Regions from separate parts of the Geodermatophilus sp. SYSU D00705 genome, predicted to be linked through region 3. Evidence: predicted binding sites of a transcription regulator. Region 3 holds the regulator's gene; each other region holds the start of a gene.
What was found. Region 3 encodes LexA, which represses DNA repair genes until DNA is damaged. Its sites were predicted from a motif close to TCGAACANNTGTTCGA; they were not measured.

Region 1 (4,808 bases), on a different contig from region 3:
CCGACGGTGACATCGAGGATACGAGCCCTTTGCGGGGCGCGAAAGGCGAGTCGTCCCCGACCCGCCGTGATCACTCTCGCGAGTGGGTCGGGGACTCCAGGGAGAGGACGAACGAGCGCCGTCCGGGGTTCCTCGCCGGCGGTCACCGGGTGCGCTGCCGGTCGCGGTGCAGCAGGGTCGCCGGGCGCACCGCGCCGGCACCGAACCGGCGGGCGGCCCGGTCGGCGGCGAGCTCGGCCTCCCGGCGGCCGCGCTCCCGGGCGCCGAGCTCCAGCTGCCGGGGCGCCGAGCCGGCCTCGACCAGCCGCTCGGCCCGGACCCCCACCAGCCGGATCCGCGCCCGCTCCAGCCCCAGGGCGTCGAACAGGGCGCGGGCGGTGTCGTAGAGCTCCTGCCCGACGTCGGTCGGGACGTCGAGGGTGCGGGACCGGGTGATCGTGGCGAAGTCGGCGAACCGCACCTTGATGCTCACCGTGCGGGCCAGCCAGCCACCCGCGCGCAGCCGGCCCGCCGTCCGCTCGGACAGCCGCAACAGCTCCCGGTGGATGACCACGGGGTCGTCGACGTCCGTGGCGAAGGTCTCCTCGTGCCCGGCGGACTTCTCCGGCTCGTCGGGCACCACCCGCCGGGGGTCACGGCCCCACGCCAGCTCGTGCAGGGAGGAGCCGGCCGCGGGGCCCACCGCCCGCTGCAGCGTGCGGGCCGGCACGTGGGCGAGGTCGCCGACGGTGCGCAGCCCCAGCCGCAGCAGCACCTCCTCGGTCTTGGCACCCACCCCCCAGAGCGCGCCGACCGGCAGCGGGTGCAGGAACTCCATGACCTCGGCGGGCCGGACGACGCGCAGCCCGTCGGGCTTGGCGGAGGTGGAGGCCAGCTTGGCCACGAACTTGGTGCCGGCCACGCCCACCGAGCAGGTGATGCCCTGCTCGTCGTAGACGCGCGCGCGGATGTACTCCCCGATCTCGGCGGCGTCGCCGAGCCGCCGGGACGCCCCGGAGACGTCGAGGAAGGCCTCGTCGAGGCTCAGCGGCTCGACCAGCGGCGTGATCGAGCGGAACAGCGCCATGACCGACCGGGACACCTCGGCGTAGAGCGCCATGTCCCCCGGCAGCACCGTCGCCGTCGGGCACAGCCGCAGCGCCCGCGAGGTGGGCATCGCGGCGTGCACCCCGTACCGGCGCGCCTCGTAGGTGGCCGAGGTGACCACGCCGCGGTTGCCGGCCCCGCCGACGATCACCGGGGTGCCGGCCAGCTCTGGCCGGCGGCGCACCTCGACGCTGGCGAAGAACGCGTCCATGTCGACGTGCAGCACGCCGCACCCGGCAGCACGGGCGGACTGGCTCATGACCCCTTCCCGACGTCGAACACGTGTTCGACGTCGGGAGGACGGTAACGCCCCCGGCGCGGTCCCGGCACCCCGACACCGCGTCGTGACCGAGCCGTTGCCGACACGCCGTTCCCGCTGCTCGGAGCGGGTGTGTGAGAGCAGGATGCGTGAGGTACAGCACGCCCGGAGGGCCACCGTCCGGTGGCTCGCGACCCGATGTGATCGGAGACCCATGGCGCTCGACGACGATGACATGACCACGGCCGGCGTGGGCGACGGCGGCGCGGACGGCGGTGCCGACGGCGGCGCGGGTGACGGCGGCGCCGACGGCGGGGCTGACAGCGGCGCGCACGGCCCGGCCGACGGCGGGGCTTCCGGTGGCGGCTCCGACGGCGGGGCCGACGGTGGCGCGGACGGAGGCGCCGACGGCGGTGCGGGTGACGGCGGGGCCGACGGTGGCGCGGACGGAGGCGCCGACGGCGGTGCGGGCGACGGTGGCGCGGACGGCGGTGCCGACGGCGGCGCGGACGGTTCGGCCTGACCGAGACCACCACCACGCAGGGCCGGCCGGACTCCCGGCCGGCCCTGCGTCGGTGCACCGCCCTCGACCCGCAGGTCTTCGCCGAGGAGTACTGGTCGCGCCGGCCACTGCTCACCCGGGCCGAGCGGACCGGCGGGTCCTTCGCCGACCTGCTCGACCTGGCCGCGGTCGACGAGCTGCTGTCCCGCCGCGGGCTGCGCACCCCGTTCCTGCGGATCGCCAAGGACGGCGCGGTGGTCGACCCGAAGCGGTTCACCACCTCCGGCGGCGCCGGCGCGGAGATCGCCGACCAGATCTCCTCCGACGCGGTGCTGCGACTGTTCGCCGACGGCAGCACCGTGGTCCTCCAGGGGCTGCACCGGCTGTGGCCGCCGCTGATCGAGTTCGCCGACCAGCTCGCCGCCGACCTGGGACACCCCACGCAGGTCAACGCCTACATCACCCCGCCGTCCTCGCGCGGGTTCTCCGCCCACTACGACGTGCACGACGTCTTCGTCCTGCAGGTGGCCGGCGAGAAGCACTGGCGCATCCACGAGCCGGTGCTCCCCGACCCGCTGCGCACCCAGCCGTGGAACGACCGGGCTGCCGCCGTGGCCGCCGCCGCCGAGGGCGAGCCGGTGATCGACGCGGTGCTGCGCCCCGGCGACGCCCTCTACCTGCCCCGGGGCTACCTGCACGCGGCGACCGCGCTGGGCGAGATCAGCGCGCACCTCACCATCGGGGTTCACCCGGTGACCCGCTGGGCGGCCGCCGAGTCCGCGCTCGACCTCGTGCGCGTGCTCGCCGCCGAGGACCCCGAGCTGCGTCGCTCCCTCCCGCTCGGCCTCGACCTCGCCGACCCGTCGGCGGTGACCGGTGACGTCACGGCGGTCGTGGCCGCACTGAAGGGCTGGCTGGACCGGGTCGACCCCGCCGAGGTCGCCGACCGACTGCGCAGCCGCACCTGGGCCCAGGTGCGGCCCGAGCCCGTGGCGCCCCTGGCCCAGGCGACCGCCGCCGCGGCCCTGACCGCCGACACCGTGCTGCGGGTCCGCCCCCGCCTCCGCTGCCGGCTGCGAGAGGCCGACGGCGACCGGGTGACGCTGGACGCCGGGCGCCGGTCGCTCGAGTCGCCCGCAGCGACCCGCCCCGCGCTGGCCGCGCTGCTGGCCGCGGGCGAGCTGAAGGTCGCCGACCTGCCCGGCCTCGACGACGCCGACCAGCTGACCCTCGCGCGGCGGCTGGTGACCGAGTCGATCGCGGTCGTCCCCGACGCCGTCGTCCCCGGCCGGGTCCCGGGGCACGATGGGGCGCGTGACCGCGCGCCCGGGACCGGATCGTGAGCCGCCCGGCGTGACGGACGCGACCGACTTCTGCCGCCCCGGGGAGGTCCCCGGACGGCCGGTCGGCCGGATCGACGACGACCGCTGCTCGGTGCGTGCGCTCGTCCGCGGCGACTCCGGGGTGGCCACTGCCTCCCCCGCGCAGCGCTGGCTGCTCATCGAGCAGCCGGGGCCGTGGGGCGTCGACGCGCTGCGGCAGTCCCGCTTCGACCCCGACGTCGCCAAGGAGGTGGCGCACCGGGCGCGGGTGGAGAACGTGCGGGTGCTGCTCGTCCGCCGGCCCGGCGACCGGCTGACCGACTCCCCGCGCCGCTGGGCCTACGTCGACGGCCGGCCCGGGCGGGAGGGGCTGTGGTGGTCCTCCCGCGCCGCGGACGGCGAACTGCTCGACGCCCCGTGGGACGGCTCGGTCGGCGAGCCCGCCACCGGGCCGACGTACCTGGTGTGCGCGCACGGCGGCCACGACGCCTGCTGCGCGCTGCGCGGCCGGCCGCTGGCGCGGCTGATGCCGTCGGACGACGTGTGGGAGTGCAGCCACCTGGGCGGTGACCGCTTCGCGGCCAACGTGCTGGTGCTGCCGCACGGTTTCTACTACGGGCAGGTGCCCGACGACGGCGCCCCGCTGGTGGCCGCGCACGCCGCCGGGCGGGTGGCGCTGCCGTGGCTGCGCGGCCGCGCCGGCTGCCCGCCGCCGGTGCAGGCCGCCCAGCACGCCGCCCGGGGCGAGCTGTCACTCCTGGGCGTCGACGACCTGCCGCCGCGCGCGGTGCGGCGGCTGACCCCGCACGGCTCGGACGTGGAGCGGTGGGTGGTGACCCTCGCCGGCCCGGGCGGCGACGTGGTGGCCGAGGTGGAGAGCCGGATGTCGGAGGAGGCGGCCCGGCTCACCTGCCGGGCGACCCACGAGGCGCACACCCACGTCTGGCACGTGCGGCTGGTCCCGGCAGTCTAGGGGTCAGGCTCCCGCGCCGGCGGCGGCCGTGCCGGACGCGACCAGCACCGACCCCACGAGGAGCACCGCGACGACCGGCGCGGGGGCCAGGCCGGTCCAGACGGGTGTGCGGCGTGCGCGCCTGGCGGTCATCGGGGACTCCGCCCTGCCGGGATCGAGGGGGACGTCGAGCGCCGGTCGCCGGGCACTGTCGTCCGTCCTCCCGGCCGCCGCCGTCAACGGCCGCGCGGGGACGCAGCACTCAAGTCAGGGCGCGGCCCCGCGCGGCGAGCAACGGGATCGCCAGCTCGGTCGCGGTGAGCGAACCGTGGTAGCCGACCAGCCGGCTGGGACCGGGCTCCCGCTCGGTCGCGGTGAGCGCCCAGGTGCCACGGGCGAGGGCGACGACGTCCCCGATCCGCTGCGCGAGGTCGTCGTCCACCGGGCCGAACACGCCGCTGGCGATCGCCTCGTCCCGGCCGGCGACCCAGGCGCGGTCGCCGAGGACCTCCCGCCACCGGGCCAGCAGGTCGTCGGCGGCGCCGTCGACGGCGTGCACGTAGCGGGCCCGCGGCTCCCCCGCGAGCAGCCGGACGCCCTCGTCGAGGACCGGGTCGGCGTCGAGGTCGATGCGGGTCTCCGGCGGGACGTCGAGCATCCCGTGGTCGGCGGTGACGAGCAGGGCGG
Region 2 (4,808 bases), on a different contig from region 3:
GGGGCGTGCGGGCGAGCAGGCCGGCGCGGACGAGGAACGGCTCGCACACCTCCTCGACGGTGTGCGGCTCCTCCCCCACGGCGACCGCCAGCGTGGCGACGCCGACCGGGCCACCGCCGAAGCGCATGACCAGCGCCTCCAGGACGGCGCGGTCGAGCCGGTCCAGGCCGAGGTGGTCGACGTCGTAGAGGGCCAGCGCGGCCTGGGCGACGTCGCGGGTCACCCGCCCGTCGGCCCGGACCTCGGCGTAGTCGCGCACCCGGCGCAGCAGCCGGTTGGCGATCCGGGGCGTGCCGCGGGAGCGCCCGGCGATCTCCGCCGACCCCGCCTCGGTCAGCTCGACGCCGAGCAGCGAGGCGCTGCGGGCCAGCACCTGCTGCAGCTCGGCCGGCTCGTAGAACTCCATCTGCCCGACGAACCCGAACCGGTCGCGCAGGGGGCCGGTGAGCAGACCGGCCCGGGTGGTGGCCCCGACCAGGGTGAACGGGTTGATCTCCAGCGGGATGGCGGTCGCGCCGGGCCCCTTGCCGACGACGACGTCGACCCGGAAGTCCTCCATCGCCATGTAGAGCAGTTCCTCGGCAGGCCGGGCGATCCGGTGGATCTCGTCGATGAACAGGACGTCGCCGGGTGCGAGGTTGGACAGCATGGCCGCCAGGTCACCGGAGCGCTCGATGGCCGGCCCGCTGGTGATCTTCACCGACGTGCCGAGCTCGGAGCCGATGATCAGCGCCAGGCTGGTCTTGCCGAGCCCGGGCGGGCCGGACAGCAGCACGTGGTCCGGCGGCCGGCCGCGCCGCTTCGCGCCCTCCAGGACCAGGTCGAGCTGGCGGGCCACCTTGGGCTGGCCGATGAAGTCGGCCAGCGAGTGCGGCCGCAGCGCGGACTCGACGACCCGCTCCTCGTCACCGGCCTCCGCCGTCACCGGCTCGTACCGGCCGGCCCCCGCGTCGGCGGCCGACAGCGGCCGGTCGAACGGCCCGCTCACGGCCGGCCCAGCATCCGCAGCGCCTGGCGCAGCAGGACGGCGACCTCGACCGACCCGGTGGCCACGATCTGCTCATCGGCGATCGGCGCCAGCGCGGCGACGGCGCCGTCGGCCTCCTTGCTGGTCCAGCCCAGCCCCACGAGGGCGGAGGCGAGCTGGTCCCGCCACGGCGCGACCGGGGTGACCGGGGGCAGCCCGACGGCCGCCGGCCCGTCCAGCTGGGTGTCGGTCGTGGTGGCACCCAGCCGGTCGCGGAGCTCGAGGATCAGCCGCTCGGCGCCCTTCTTGCCGATGCCGGGCACCTGCATGAGCGCCTTGACGTCGGCCATCGAGACCGCGCGGCGCACCTCGCGCGGCGGGTGGATCGCCAGCACCGCCTGGGCCAGCCGCGGCCCCACGCCGTTGGCGGTCTGCAGCAGCTCGAACAGCTGCCGCTCGTCGTCGTCGGCGAAGCCGTAGAGGGTGAGGCTGTCCTCCCGGACCACCAGGCTGGTCGACAGCCGGGCGCTCTCCCCCACCTGCAGCCGGGCGATGGTGCCCGGCGTGCACTGCACCGCCAGGCCGATGCCGCCGACCTCGACCACGGCGCCGTCGGGCGAGACCGCCGCGACGCGGCCGCTCACACTGGCGATCACCGCGCTCCTCCCGTCGCGGCGAGGCCGCTCCCCTGACCGGTCACCGTGAGACCCCCGTCCACCGCGGCAGGGTCGTGGACCGCACCGGGGCGCCGATGCCACCGGCCAGCGCCGCCACCCGCAGCCGCTGCTGCGCCGGGCCCCGCCAGACGTGGCAGACGGCCAGGGCCAGCGCGTCGGCGGCGTCGGCGGGCTTCGGCGCGGACGCCAGGCCCAGCACGCGGGTGACCATCAGGGTGACCTGCTCCTTGTCGGCGCGGCCGCTGCCGGAGATCGCGGCCTTGACCTCGCTGGGGGTGTGCCAGGCGACGGGGCGGTCGGCCTGGGCCGCGGCCAGCGCGGCGACGCCGGCCGCCTGCGCCGTGCCCGTGGCGGTGCCCTTGTTGTTCTGGGTGAACACCCGCTCGATGGCCACGACGTCGGGCCGGTGCTCGCGCAGCAGCGCCGTCACCGCGGTGTGCAGCTCGAGCAGCCGCAGCTCGAGGTCGAGCTCAGCGGCGGTGCGGACCACGCCCACGCCGACCGCGACCGGCCGCGCGCCGGGCCGCCCGTCGACCACACCCCACCCGCACCGGGTGAGGCCCGGATCGATGCCGAGCACCCGCATGGAGCCCCTCCTGCCGTTGACCGAACTGGTGTTCGACCCACGCTAACCGCCCCCACCGACGGGGAGCCAGGCAACACGCGGTCCAGCCGACGCCGATGGCGATCCGCGGCGCCGCCCGGGGTCCGGCCGGCGCAGCAGCGCGACCAGGTCGGCACGGGCGACCGCGCGGACCAGCGCGCCGGGACCCGCGCGGGACAGGGCGGGACCAGAGGGGACGACGAGTCGTCAGCCGACCCGCTCGAGGACCTCGTCGGAGACGTCGTAGTTGGCGTAGACGTTCTGCACGTCGTCGCAGTCCTCGAGGGCGTCGATGAGGCGGAAGACCTTGCCGGCCGCCTCCTCGTCGAGCTCGACGGTCACGCTCGGCACGAAGCCGGCCTCGGCGGAGTCGTAGTCGATGCCGGCGTCCTGCAGGGCGGTGCGGACGGCGACCAGGTCGGTGGGCTCGCTGACCACCTCGAACGAGTCGCCCTGGTCCCGGACCTCCTCGGCGCCGGCGTCGAGCACGGCCATGAGCACGGTGTCCTCGTCGACGGTGTCGGTCTTCGGCACGACCACGACGCCCTTGCGGGAGAAGAGGTAGGCGACCGAGCCCGGGTCGGCCATCGACCCGCCGTTGCGGGTCATGGCCGTGCGCACCTCCATCGCCGACCGGTTCTTGTTGTCGGTGAGGCACTCGACCAGGACGGCGACACCGCCGGCGGCGTAGCCCTCGTAGGTGATGCCCTGGTAGTCCACGCCGCCGGCCTCCAGGCCCGCGCCGCGCTTGACCGCCCGGTCGATGTTGTCGTTGGGCACCGAGCTCTTCTTCGCCTTCTGGATGGCGTCGAACAGCGTCGGGTTGCCGGCGGGGTCACCGCCGCCGGTGCGGGCGGCGACCTCGATGTTCTTGATCAGCTTGGCGAAGAGCTTGCCGCGCTTGGCGTCGATGCCGGCCTTCTTGTGCTTCGTCGTCGCCCACTTGGAATGGCCGCTCACGACATACCCCTCTCGTCCCCGGCGTCCGCGCCGGCCTGCTGGGCCAGGTGACGGCGGACGATGTCGACGAACAGCGCGTGCACCCGGCGGTCCCCGGTCAGTTCGGGGTGGAAGCTGGTGGCCACCTGGTTCCCCTGGCGGACCGCGACGATCCTACCGTCGGCCTCACCACCGACGACCCGCCCGAGCACCTGCACCCCCGGCCCGGCCTCCTCGACCCACGGCGCCCGGATGAACACCGCGTGCACCGGTCCTCCGGTCAGTCCCTCGAGGGCGACCTCGGACTCGAAGGAGTCCACCTGCCGGCCGAAGGCGTTGCGCCGCACGGTCACGTCGAGCCCGCCGACGGTCACCTGGTCGGGCGGGGCGTCGAGCAGCCGGTCGGCGAGCAGGATCATCCCGGCGCACGAGCCGTAGGCCGGCAGCCCGCCGGCGATGGCGGCGCGCAGCGGTTCGAGCAGCCCGAACCGGGCGGCCAGCTTGCCGATCGTCGTCGACTCGCCGCCGGGGAGGACCACGCCGTCGACGCCGGCCAGCTCCTCGGGACGGCGCACGGGCACCGCCTCCGCGCCGAGCGCGCGCGCCGCGGCCAGGTGCTCACGGACGTCGCCCTGCAGGGCCAGCACGCCGATGACGGGAACGCGGATCTCGGGCACGACCGCCCAGGCTACGGCCCGGCCGCCCGCGTCGAGCTCCAGGTCAGCAGCCGCTCCAGCGGCCCCCGTCCGAGCCGCAGCCGCCAGACCGCGGCGACCACCACGGCGGTCACGGTGAAGCGCACCCACACGTCCCAGCCCGGCTGGACGGGCAGGTCCAACAGCCAGATGGCGACGATCTGCGCGGTGTAGACCGACAGGGCCATCGCCCCGACGGCGGCCAGCGGCCAGACCGGCCACGGGAGGACGTCGGCGAGGACGAGGCACAGGCCGATGACCGCGACGGCGACCCCGGCCGCGCCCACCACCTCGAACGGCGTCCCGCTGTGTGGCTCGGCCCCGGCGAACCAGGCCGGCTCCCAGGCGCCGTCCCGGCCGAAGCCCTGCGCCATGCCGGTGAGGGGGCGCTGCGCGTCCACCCAGCGCGTGCTGAGCCAGCCGCCGCCGTAGCCGGCCACGGCCGCGAACGTCCCGCCGGCGACCAGCGCGGCCCGCACCCCGGCCGAGCGCAGGTCGCTGCGCCCGACGGCCAGGCCGACGAGCACGAACGCCCACCAGATCAGCGCCGGGTAGGTGCCGGTGACGGTCAGGGCGGCCAGCGCCGACCGCGACCGCTCCTGGGCGGTGACCCACTGGCCGGCCTCCAGCACGAGGAACGGCCCGGCCAGCGCGATGACGCCGGCCAGGAGCAGCAGCCACCGGCGGGACCAGCGGAGGAAGGGCAGCGCCAGGACGAACAGCACCGCGTAGACGCCGAGGATGACCGCGACGAACGTGCCGAGGACCTCCAGCACGCCGCCGATCGCGAAGACCCAGGCCGCGCGCACCAGGATGCGCGTGCGGGCCCGGGCGAGCTCCCGGCCGGAGGCCGGGGAGACGCCGCCGGACAGCAGCGCGATCGACACCCCGGCGAGCGTGGCGAACAGCACCGAGGACCGGCCCTC
Region 3 (4,808 bases):
TTCCACTGGGTCACCGACGCCGTCGTGGGAGCGGCGGTCGGCATCCTGCTGTTGGGCGTGGTTCACGGGCTGGACGCAGTCGTGCTGTCACGCTGGGTGGGTGCCCGAGCTGGCCGGCCGTCCGTGTAGCGGTGCCGGAGGGCGACGTCTGGCAGCAGGGGCAGCCCTCGCGGTGACGCTCGTCCTCGGTACCGCCCTGCCGGCGTCCGCCGAGGACGCCGCGGCGCCGGGCCCGTCGACGCAGTGCCAGATCACCGACCCGCGACTGCCGGAGTTGTCCGGCCTAGTCGTGGTCGGTGACCGGATGCTCGCCATCAACGACGGCGGCGACCAGCTCGACGTGTACGTCCTGGACGCCACCTGCCGGGTGCTCACGGTGCGCAGCGCGGCGGTGGACCCCTACGACCCCGAGGACCTCGCCCTCGCCGCCGACGGCACGGTCTGGCTGGCCGACACCGGCGACAACCAGGGCACCCGCGACACCGTGGCCCTGCTCGCGTTGCGGCCCGACGGCAGCACCGCGGTCTACCGGCTCAGCTATCCCGAGGGAGCCCGGGACGTCGAGGCGCTCCTGCTGGCTCCCGACGGCATGCCCTACCTCGTCTCCAAGGAGGTGCTGGGCGCGAGCAAGGTGTACCGCCCGGTGACCGCACTGGTCGAGTCGGGGACGGTGGCGCTCACCGAGGTGGGCGGCGTGGAGTTCACGCTCACCGGGACCACCGGTGGGCCGGTCGGCCGCGCAGGTCAGCTCATGGTCACCGGGGGAGCGGTGTCGGCCGACGGGAGCCACGTGGCGCTGCGGACGTACACCGACGCCTACGTGTGGCCCCTGTCGGGCTCCGACGTCGCCGGCGCCCTCGCGGGGGAGCCGGTGCGGATGGCGCTGCCCGACGCGCCCCAGGGGGAGGCGATCAGCTTCACCGCGGACGGCAGCGGGGTCCTCGTGGCGGGCGAGGGGGTGCCCGGCGACGTGACCGTCGTGCCGATCGCGGCCGAGCAGGCCGCCGGCGGTCCGGCTACGGCGTCGGAGTCGTCGAGCGGCCCCCTGCCGGGCCTGCTGACCGCCTCCGACGGCGGCATCCCGCTGGTGCCGGCCGCACTGGTCGCCGCCCTGGTGGCCACCGCTGTCGTGTGGGTGGGCGGGAAGCTGCGCCGCCGCACCTGAGCCGTATCCGGGGGCGCTCCACTGCGGCCGGGCAGACCGCGCGCGAGGACGGGGCACGGCTCCCGTGGGCCGGTCCGCCAGGACCGTCAGGCCCCGGCGGACCGAGGGATCACACCCGGCGCAGCACCGTGACGACGCGGCCGAGGATGGTGGCGTCGTCGCCGGGGATGGGCTCGTACGCCGGGTTGTGCGGCAGCAGCCACACGTGCCCGTCGCGGCGCTTGTAGGTCTTCACCGTCGCCTCGCCGTCGAGCATCGCGGCGACGATCTCGCCGTTCTCGGCGGTCGGCTGCTGGCGCACGACGACCCAGTCGCCGTCACAGATGGCCGCCTCCACCATCGAGTCACCGGCGACCTTGAGCATGAACAGTGTGCCCTCGCCGACCAGTTCGCGGGGCAGGGGGAACACGTCCTCCACCGCCTGCTCGGCCAGGACCGGGCCACCGGCGGCGATCCGCCCGACCAGCGGCACGTACGTCGGGGCCGGGGTCTCGTCGGACCCGGCGGCGGCCGGCTGCGGGACCTCCACGGCGGTGTCACCGGGCAGGCGGACGTCGAGAGCCCGGGGCCGGTTCGGGTCGCGGCGCAGCCAGCCCTTCTTCTGCAGCACGGTCAGCTGGTGGGCGACCGAGGAGGCGGAGGAGAGCCCGACGGCCTCACCGATCTCGCGCACCGAGGGCGGGTAGCCGCGGCGCTCGATGGAGTCGCGGATGACCTCGAGCACGCGCCGCTGACGCTGGGTCAGGCCGTCGCCGGCCTCGCCCCGGTCGGGGAACGTGCGCACGGCTGCCGTCCCGGTGGTCGCCGGCGGGGCCGGCGTCCTCCGGCGGCTCCCCGACGTCCCACTCTTCTCCGCCACCGTCGCCTCCTCGCCGGCTGCCCATGCAGCGCGTCTCGTCCTTCCGGACCGACCGTAGCGCGCCGGACGCGCCCGATCAAACACGTGTTCGAAGTGGGGGCGGGGTGGTGTGGCTTTCGTCGGAGCCATCCGGTAGACATCGAACAGACGTTCGGATCGAACACGCGTTCGACGGTCCGGGGCTCGGCGAGAGGAGTGGTCGTGACAGGCGTGCAGCGTGCGGTGCTGGAGTTCGACGACGCGGTTCAGGTGCCGTGGCGGCCCCGTCTGCGGGCCGTCCCGTCCCCCCGCGAGCCGGGCTCCCCGCGGCGGGCAGTCGTGTCCCCGGCCCCGTCGCGGGCCGGAACGGCGCGGCCGGCGACCGGGTCCCCGCGACCGGCCACGTCTGCTCGGCCGGCGAGCGGGTCGGCGCGACCAGCCGCACCGGCTCGGCCGGCGAGCGGGTCGGCGCGATCGGCCGTGGCCGGGGGCGTCCGGCCCCGCGCGGCGGGTACCGGCCGCCTGGGCGTGCCGGGGCCGGCGCGACCCGCGCCGACGGGCGTGACCCCGTCGCCGTCGAGTCGTCCGGTGCGGGGTGGGTGTGGCCGTGCGGAGCGGCCGGCGCGCACCGGTCTGCGACTGACCCGGCGGGCCCGCCGCCTGTCGGTGGTCCTGGCGCTCGGTGTCGGGCTGGCCCTGGGATCCTGGCTCGCACCCCTGCTGGGCGGGGGGTCGAACGACCTCCGGCTCGCGGGTGAGCGCAGTGTCGTCGTGCAGTCGGGGCAGACCGTGTGGTCCATCGCCACCGACGTCGCGGGTGACGACCAGGACGTCCGCGCCGTTGTCGACGCGATCGAGGAACTGAACGACCTCGACGGCGCCGTGGTCATCCCTGGTCAGGTCCTGCGACTGCCCTGAGTGAGCAGCTCCGCCGGGCGGCCCTGGGCCCCGGCGCCCGGGGTGGACCGGGCGCCGACCTGCGGCGACGGAGCCGCGGGGCCAGGGAGCGACAAGAGGCGCGCCTCATGTTCGTCAAGCCTGCGCGCCCGGTCGCTCACGGTCGGTGGTCGTCGCGCGACCTACGGTCGTCGACGTGTCAGGGATGTCGGTCCGCCGGGAAGCGGTCTTCACCGAGCAGTCGCAGGGCGTCGAGGTCCACGTGGACGGCGCCTGGAGGCCCGGGGTGATCCTGGGCTGGCGGCACGACTCGGGTGGTGCCTGCGAGGTCCGGGTGCGCGTCACCGTCGCCGGCGTGGTGCACGAGTCGTGGACCGACCTGGCCGAGCTGCGCCTGCCCCAGTCACAGGTGCCGGCTTCGGTGGGCTCCCGGCCGGGGCCCGTCGTCCCCGCTGCGTCTTCGACGGTGTCGTGGACGCGCGCTGCCGCCCGTGAGCGGCTGGTCGCCGGTGTCGCCGGCGCCGGGCCGGGTGCCGACGGTGCGGCGCCGACCGGTGCGGAGCCGCCGCGCCGCCGCCGGCGTCACGGCGGCGACGTCACCGCCGAGCAGTCTGCGGTCCGTGCCGACGTCACCGGCCGGCACCGCGCCCCGGCCGTCATCGGCCGGCACCGTGCCGCCGACGATCGTGTGGACGAGGGTGAGTCGCGCCCGGGAGCCGCGACGGCGGCGATGCCGGCGCAGCGAGCCGAGCTCGACTGCCTGACCCGTCCCCTGCGGCTGGGCGACCGGGTCCCGCGTCCGCGCATCCCGCGGCCCGACGGGTCCGTCCGCACCTGAGCGCGGGCCTGCGCGGCTGACTCCGGGCTCACGGGCCCGACTCGGGTCTCCGGGCCTGGGTCCGGAGCCGGCCCCGACGGTTGCAGAGGTCGTCCGCCGCGGTGTCCGCGGCGCTCACGGAGCGACACGCCCTACACCTGCCCGCGCCGCTGCGCGACCGTCGCGCGGGTGTGTCGCGACGTGTCCCGGTGACGTCTGGGACAGGAGGACGCTGCTGGTCACGGGCGGGTCTCGGTGGAACAGGCGGTGCGTGTCTCGGCTTGCACATGTAGTGGGGGCCGTCCTAGGGTTCCCCTACATCTAGTAGTTGCACGGATGTAAGCCCGTCCACAGGCCGATCCTCAGGTTCTCCCCGCGGCGTCCACCGGATGTCCCCAGGAGGGTCCACAGCCGGCCCGTGGAGCCGTCGTCGTCGGCGGCCGTGCTGCGGTTGTCGGGCGGCGCGGGTAAGAGCCGCGTCGGAGAGAGGGGAGGAGCGGTGCGCTGCCCCTTCTGTCACAACGCCGACAGCCGGGTCATCGACTCGCGTGAGGCCGACGAGGGTGCGACCACCCGCCGGCGGCGGTCGTGCCCCGCCTGCAACCGGCGGTTCACCACGGTGGAGGAAGCCGTCCTCGCCGTGGTGAAGCGCAGCGGCGTCAGCGAGCCGTTCAACCGCACGAAGGTCATCGCCGGCGTCCGCCGGGCCTGCCAGGGCCGACCGGTCGACGAGGACCAGCTGCAGAAGCTCGCCCAGCAGGTCGAGGACGCCATCCGGGCCACCGGGGCGGCCGAGGTGCCGAGCAACGAGGTCGGCCTGGCGATCCTGCGCCCGCTGCGCGAGCTCGACGAGGTGGCGTACCTGCGCTTCGCCAGCGTCTACCGCGCCTTCACCTCGCTCGAGGACTTCGAGAAGGAGATCACCGAGCTGCGGGCCCGGCACATCGCCGCCGGCACCCTGCCGCTCCCTGGGATGCAGAACGACCCGCCGATGGTCCGCCGGCGGGGTGCGGGGCGGACCCAGGCCGCCCCCGACGGCAGCGTCGCCGGCACCTGAGAACTGTCAGCACCACCCGTTAGAACAGAGTGCG
Region 4 (4,808 bases), on a different contig from region 3:
AAGGAGCTCGACGACATCCGTCAGAGCGTCATCGACACCCGCGGTGCGGCCGACGCGGCCTACATCCGCAAGGTCATCGACGTCCACCGGAAGATCGAGCTCGGCAGCCGCGCGGTGCTGCTGGCCTCGGGCTTCCCGCCCGCCTGGGTGCTCGGGACGATCGGCCTCTCGGTGGCCAAGATCCTCGACAACATGGAGATCGGGCACAACATCCTGCACGGGCAGTGGGACTGGATGCGCGACCCGAAGATCCACTCCACGACGTGGGAGTGGGACATGGCCAGCCCGGCCGAGCAGTGGAAGCACTCGCACAACGAGCTGCACCACACGTACACGAACGTGATCGGCAAGGACAACGACCTCGGCTACGGCATCATGCGCGTCGACGAGGACCAGACGTGGGTGCCGATGTACCTGGGGCAGCCGCTGTGGAGCTTCATCAACGCCTGCTTCTTCGAGTACGGCATCGCCGCCTACGACCTCGAGCTCGGCGCGGTCATCGCGAAGAAGCAGACCGGGGACCCCGAGTTCCGCGCGCGGGCCAAGGCCGTGCTGCGCAAGATCGGCCGGCAGGCACGCAAGGACTACCTCGTCCACCCGCTGCTGTCCGGGCCCAACTTCCTGGCGACCCTGACGGCCAACTTCGTGGCCAACCTGGTGCGCAACCTGTGGTCGAACTCCGTCATCCTCTGCGGGCACTTCCCCGAGGGCGTGGAGACCTTCGAGAAGAAGTCCATCGACGGCGAGACCCGCGGCGAGTGGTACCTGCGGCAGATGCTGGGCTCGGCGAACATCTCCGGGTCGAAGGCCATGCACATCATGACCGGCAACCTGTCGCACCAGATCGAGCACCACCTGTTCCCCGACCTGCCGAGCAACCGGTACGCCGAGATCGCGCCGAGGGTCCGCGACCTGTTCGACCGGTACGGGCTGAACTACCACTCCGCGCCGCTGCCCAAGCAGGTCGCGTCGGCCTGGCACAAGATCATCCGGCTGTCGCTGCCCAACGGCTGGCTGGACAAGACGACGGCGCGGAACCTGCCCTCGCAGCTGGTCATGCTCTACAAGATGAGCACCGGGTCGCCGAAGGTCCGCCGCCGGCTCCTGGCCGAGGCCGCCGCGGCCTGACCCCTGGCCGCCCCTGAGGCGGCGGGAGCCGACGACGAGGCCCGGAGTGCTGGTAGCCGCACTCCGGGTCTCTCGTCGTCCGTGGCCACGACGAGCACGCGCGGCTCAGCTGTCGGAGCCGAACCAGGGGTGGTCCTCCGCGCCGGCCGGCAGCGACCGCCGGCGGACCGAGTCCAGGCGCCGCCCGAGGACCGTGCCCACGGGCCAGCACCGGGCGAAGGACGCCGTCTCGTGCACCGTCTCCTCCACGAGGTCGGCGAAGTCCTCGTCGCCCAGGACATCGGGACCCAGACCGCTCGCGGCGAGATGGGCCTCCAGGGCCAGCTGCAGGTCGCCGAGGGAGAACTCGAGGTCGCGGACCATCGCGGTCGTCGTGCCCCGGTGCGAGCTCAGCCCGGTGAAGGCCCGGCCGCAGCCGCACCCGCCGTCGGGGTCGGGGTCGGCCTGGTCGGCCGCGCAGACGTCACCCACCAGGACCAGCTCGCCCTCGACGGCGAAGCAGAAGTCGCCGTCCCGCTCGCCCTGCCCCGTGTACGTCGCGGTCAACAGCTTCACGCGCCCACCGTGACAGGAGGGTCCGACGGTTTCCGCCGTGACGACAGCCGAGAGGCCCAGGACGACGTCGTCCTGGGCCTCTGGGGGTCTGGGGTCGGGTCAGTTCGCCATGTCCACGAAGCGGCTGTAGTGGCCCTGGAAGGCGACGGTGACGTTCGCGGTGGGGCCGTTGCGGTGCTTGACCAGCATGATGTCGGCCTCGCCGGCCCGCGGGCTCTCCTTCTCGTACATGTCCTCGCGGTGGATCATCATGACCATGTCGGCGTCCTGCTCGATCGAGCCGGACTCACGGAGGTCCGACAGCATCGGCTTCTTGTCCTGACGCTGCTCCGACCCACGGTTCAGCTGGCTCATCGCGATGACCGGGACCTCGAGCTCCTTGGCCAGCAGCTTGAGCGCACGGGAGAACTCCGAGACCTCCTGCTGGCGGCTCTCGACCCGCTTGCCCGAGGTCATCAGCTGGAGGTAGTCGATGACCACGAGCTTGAGGTCGTTGCGCTGCTTGAGCCGCCGCGCCTTGGCCCGGATCTCCATCATCGTCATGTTCGGGGAGTCGTCGATGTAGAGCGGGGCGTCGGCGATCTCGCCCATGCGACGGGCCAGCTTCGACCAGTCCTCGTCGGACAGCGTGCCGGCGCGCATGTGGTGCAGCGGCACCTTCGCCTCGGCCGACAGCAGACGCATGGTGATCTCGTGCTTGCTCATCTCCAGCGAGAAGATGACCGCCGGCAGGTGGTGCTTCACGGTGGCCGAGCGGGCGATGTCCAGGCCGAGGGTCGACTTGCCCACACCGGGGCGGGCCGCGATGACGACCATCTGACCGGCCTGCAGGCCGTTGGTGAGCTCGTCGAGGTCGCGGATGCCCGTGGGCACGCCGCGCGCGGTGCCACCGCGGGAGGCGATGGCGTCCAGCTCGTCCATCGTCGGCTGCAGGACGTCCTCGAGGCGCGCGTAGTCCTCGCTCATGCGCTTCTCGGTGACGTCGTAGATCTCCTGCTGGGCGCGGTCGACGATGTCGTCGACGTCGCCCTTGCCGCCCGCGGCGCCGTAGCCCAGCTGGACCACGCGGGTGCCGGCCTCCACCAGCCGGCGCAGCACCGCCTGCTCGGCCACGATCGCCGCGTAGTAGCCGGCGTTGGCCGCGGTGGGCGTGGACTGGATGAGCGTGTGCAGGTAGACCGCGCCGCCCATCTTCGACAGCTGGTCGGTGCGGTTGAGCTCCGCGGCGACGGTGATCGCGTCGGCCGGCTCGCCACGGCCGTACAGGTCGAGGATGCAGTCGAAGATCACCTGGTGCGCGGGCCGGTAGAAGTCCGGGCCGGCCAGCACCTCGACGACGTCGGCGATCGCGTCCTTGCTCAGCAGCATGCCGCCGAGCACCGACTGCTCGGCCGCGACGTCCTGCGGCGGCTGCCGGTCGTACTCCGGCGCCGTCGGCATCGGTCGGCTGAACTCGTCGGCCACCGCCACGGAGGCTCCTCCATCCACTCACCGGCGCACCCGCGAACAGACCCCGGCCGCCGGCCGGGGCCTGGTGGGGGAAGCACCAGAATCGACGTACACCTGACTCGAACGTCTGTTCGTGTCATTGCTACCGCGCGGCACCGACAGGACGCGCCGGCGGCAGCTCGGGGAGGACGTTAGGAAGCTGAGACGGAGCAGTCCAACACCGCTGTGCACCTCGTTCTGCACAACTTGTGGACAAGTCGGTGGACACAGACGTGTCGACATGTGGAGACAGCGGGGGACGGACGGGCGCCGATCTCCACATCCCGCGCCTGAGCTGCGGGAAGACGACCCACCGGGTGTGGACGGGGAAAATCACCGAGAAATCCGGGTGTCGCCCCCCGGCGTGTCGCGGACCGGTGACCACCCGTCCCACGGGCCACATGTCCACAGCTCCACTCGTGCCCGCCGGTGGTCCACCATGGGCTCCCGCCGCCGACCGCCCCGGACCCGTGGCGGCGGCCGAGGAAGGGAGGCCCCGATGCCCGTCACCCGTACCCCCGTGAACCCCTGGCCGTGGTCGGCCGCCTTCGGCTTCGACCAGGCCGCGCTCGTCGAGGGCGCCGGCAGGGTGCTCGTGTGCTCCGGTCAGGCCGCCGTGAACGCCGAGGGCGTCCCGCAGCACCCAGGCGACCTGGCCGCCCAGGTGGCCCTGAGCCTCGACAACGTCGAGACCGTGCTGAAGGACGGCGGCATGACACTGGCCAACGTCGTCCGGCTGAACGTCTTCACGACCGACGTCGACGGCATCATGACCTGCTGGCCGGCCCTCGCCGAGCGCTTCGCCGCCGCCGGGATCCGGCCGACGTCGACCCTCGTCGGGGTCACGCGGCTGGCCTTCCCGGAGCTGATGGTCGAGATCGAGGCGACGGCGGTCGACTGACGGCGGGCCCCTGCCCCCGCCGCTCACGGGCTCCTGCACGGGGGCCACGACGCCGCGAGGGGCGCCGGACCGGAGTCCGACGCCCCTCGCGGGCGGTGGGCCCTCCACGGCCTCCCCGGAGGGAACCTGGAGGGTCCGGGTTCAGCTGGGGACGACCTCGATCGCCAGCTGGGTGGTCACCTCGGGGTGCACCCGCACGGTGACGGTGTGCTGGCCCGTGGTCTTGATGCTGCTGGGCAGCTCCACGCGGCGGCGGTCCAGCGCCGGGCCACCGGCGGCGGTGACGGCGTTGACGACGTCGGCGGTGGTGACGCGGCCGAACAGGCGGCCACCCTCACCGGCGCGGGCCGGCACGCGGACGGTCAGCCCGGACAGGCTGCCGGCCACGGTCTGCGCCTCCTCGAGCGACCGCACCTCGCGGGCGGCACGCGCCCGGCGCAGCGACTCGACCTGCTTCTCGGCACCGCGGGTGGCGACGATGGCCAGGCCGCGGGGCAGGAGGTAGTTGCGGGCGTACCCGCCCTTGACCTCCACGGTGTCACCGGAGGAACCGAGACCGGTGACCTCCTGCGTCAGGATCAGCTTCTGGGTGCTCATGGTCAGCGCGCCGTCGAGGTGTAGGGCAGCAGAGCCATCTCGCGGCTGTTCTTCACGGCCACGGCGACGTCCCGCTGGTGCTGGCTGCAGTTGCCGCTGACGCGGCGGGCACGGATCTTGCCGCGGTCGGAGATGAACT

Region 1: dinB (DNA polymerase IV) is a predicted target of LexA. The motif match lies at 1,361-1,376, and genes of this name have one in related genera.
Region 2: ruvC (crossover junction endodeoxyribonuclease RuvC) is a predicted target of LexA. The motif match lies at 2,251-2,266, and genes of this name have one in related genera.
Region 4: dnaB (replicative DNA helicase) is a predicted target of LexA. The motif match lies at 3,252-3,267, and genes of this name have one in related genera.

The regions. Positions count from the first base shown of each region.
Region 1 is NZ_JBJGYT010000026.1:56,952-61,759, reverse strand. It holds gene dinB (DNA polymerase IV) at 143-1,345, opposite strand; gene ACI78Q_RS18040 (BatC protein) at 1,560-1,868, shown strand; gene ACI78Q_RS18035 (cupin domain-containing protein) at 2,102-3,190, shown strand; gene ACI78Q_RS18030 (sucrase ferredoxin) at 3,201-4,142, shown strand; gene ACI78Q_RS18025 (hypothetical protein) at 4,146-4,274, opposite strand; gene ACI78Q_RS18020 (alkaline phosphatase family protein) at 4,384-4,808, opposite strand, start outside.
Region 2 is NZ_JBJGYT010000046.1:6,930-11,737, forward strand. It holds gene ruvB (Holliday junction branch migration DNA helicase RuvB) at 1-988, opposite strand, end outside; gene ruvA (Holliday junction branch migration protein RuvA) at 985-1,623, opposite strand; gene ruvC (crossover junction endodeoxyribonuclease RuvC) at 1,664-2,230, opposite strand; gene ACI78Q_RS21965 (YebC/PmpR family DNA-binding transcriptional regulator) at 2,456-3,208, opposite strand; gene pdxT (pyridoxal 5'-phosphate synthase glutaminase subunit PdxT) at 3,205-3,864, opposite strand; gene ACI78Q_RS21975 (heparan-alpha-glucosaminide N-acetyltransferase domain-containing protein) at 3,876-4,808, opposite strand, start outside.
Region 3 is NZ_JBJGYT010000017.1:50,322-55,129, forward strand. It holds gene ACI78Q_RS14645 (phosphatase PAP2 family protein) at 1-129, shown strand, start outside; gene ACI78Q_RS14650 (hypothetical protein) at 173-1,165, shown strand; gene lexA (transcriptional repressor LexA) at 1,275-2,024, opposite strand; gene ACI78Q_RS14660 (LysM peptidoglycan-binding domain-containing protein) at 2,775-2,921, shown strand; gene ACI78Q_RS14665 (hypothetical protein) at 3,097-3,738, shown strand; gene nrdR (transcriptional regulator NrdR) at 4,217-4,774, shown strand.
Region 4 is NZ_JBJGYT010000003.1:69,063-73,870, reverse strand. It holds gene ACI78Q_RS03280 (fatty acid desaturase family protein) at 1-1,128, shown strand, start outside; gene ACI78Q_RS03275 (DUF7715 family protein) at 1,234-1,683, opposite strand; gene dnaB (replicative DNA helicase) at 1,783-3,153, opposite strand; gene ACI78Q_RS03265 (RidA family protein) at 3,671-4,072, shown strand; gene rplI (50S ribosomal protein L9) at 4,214-4,669, opposite strand; gene rpsR (30S ribosomal protein S18) at 4,672-4,808, opposite strand, start outside.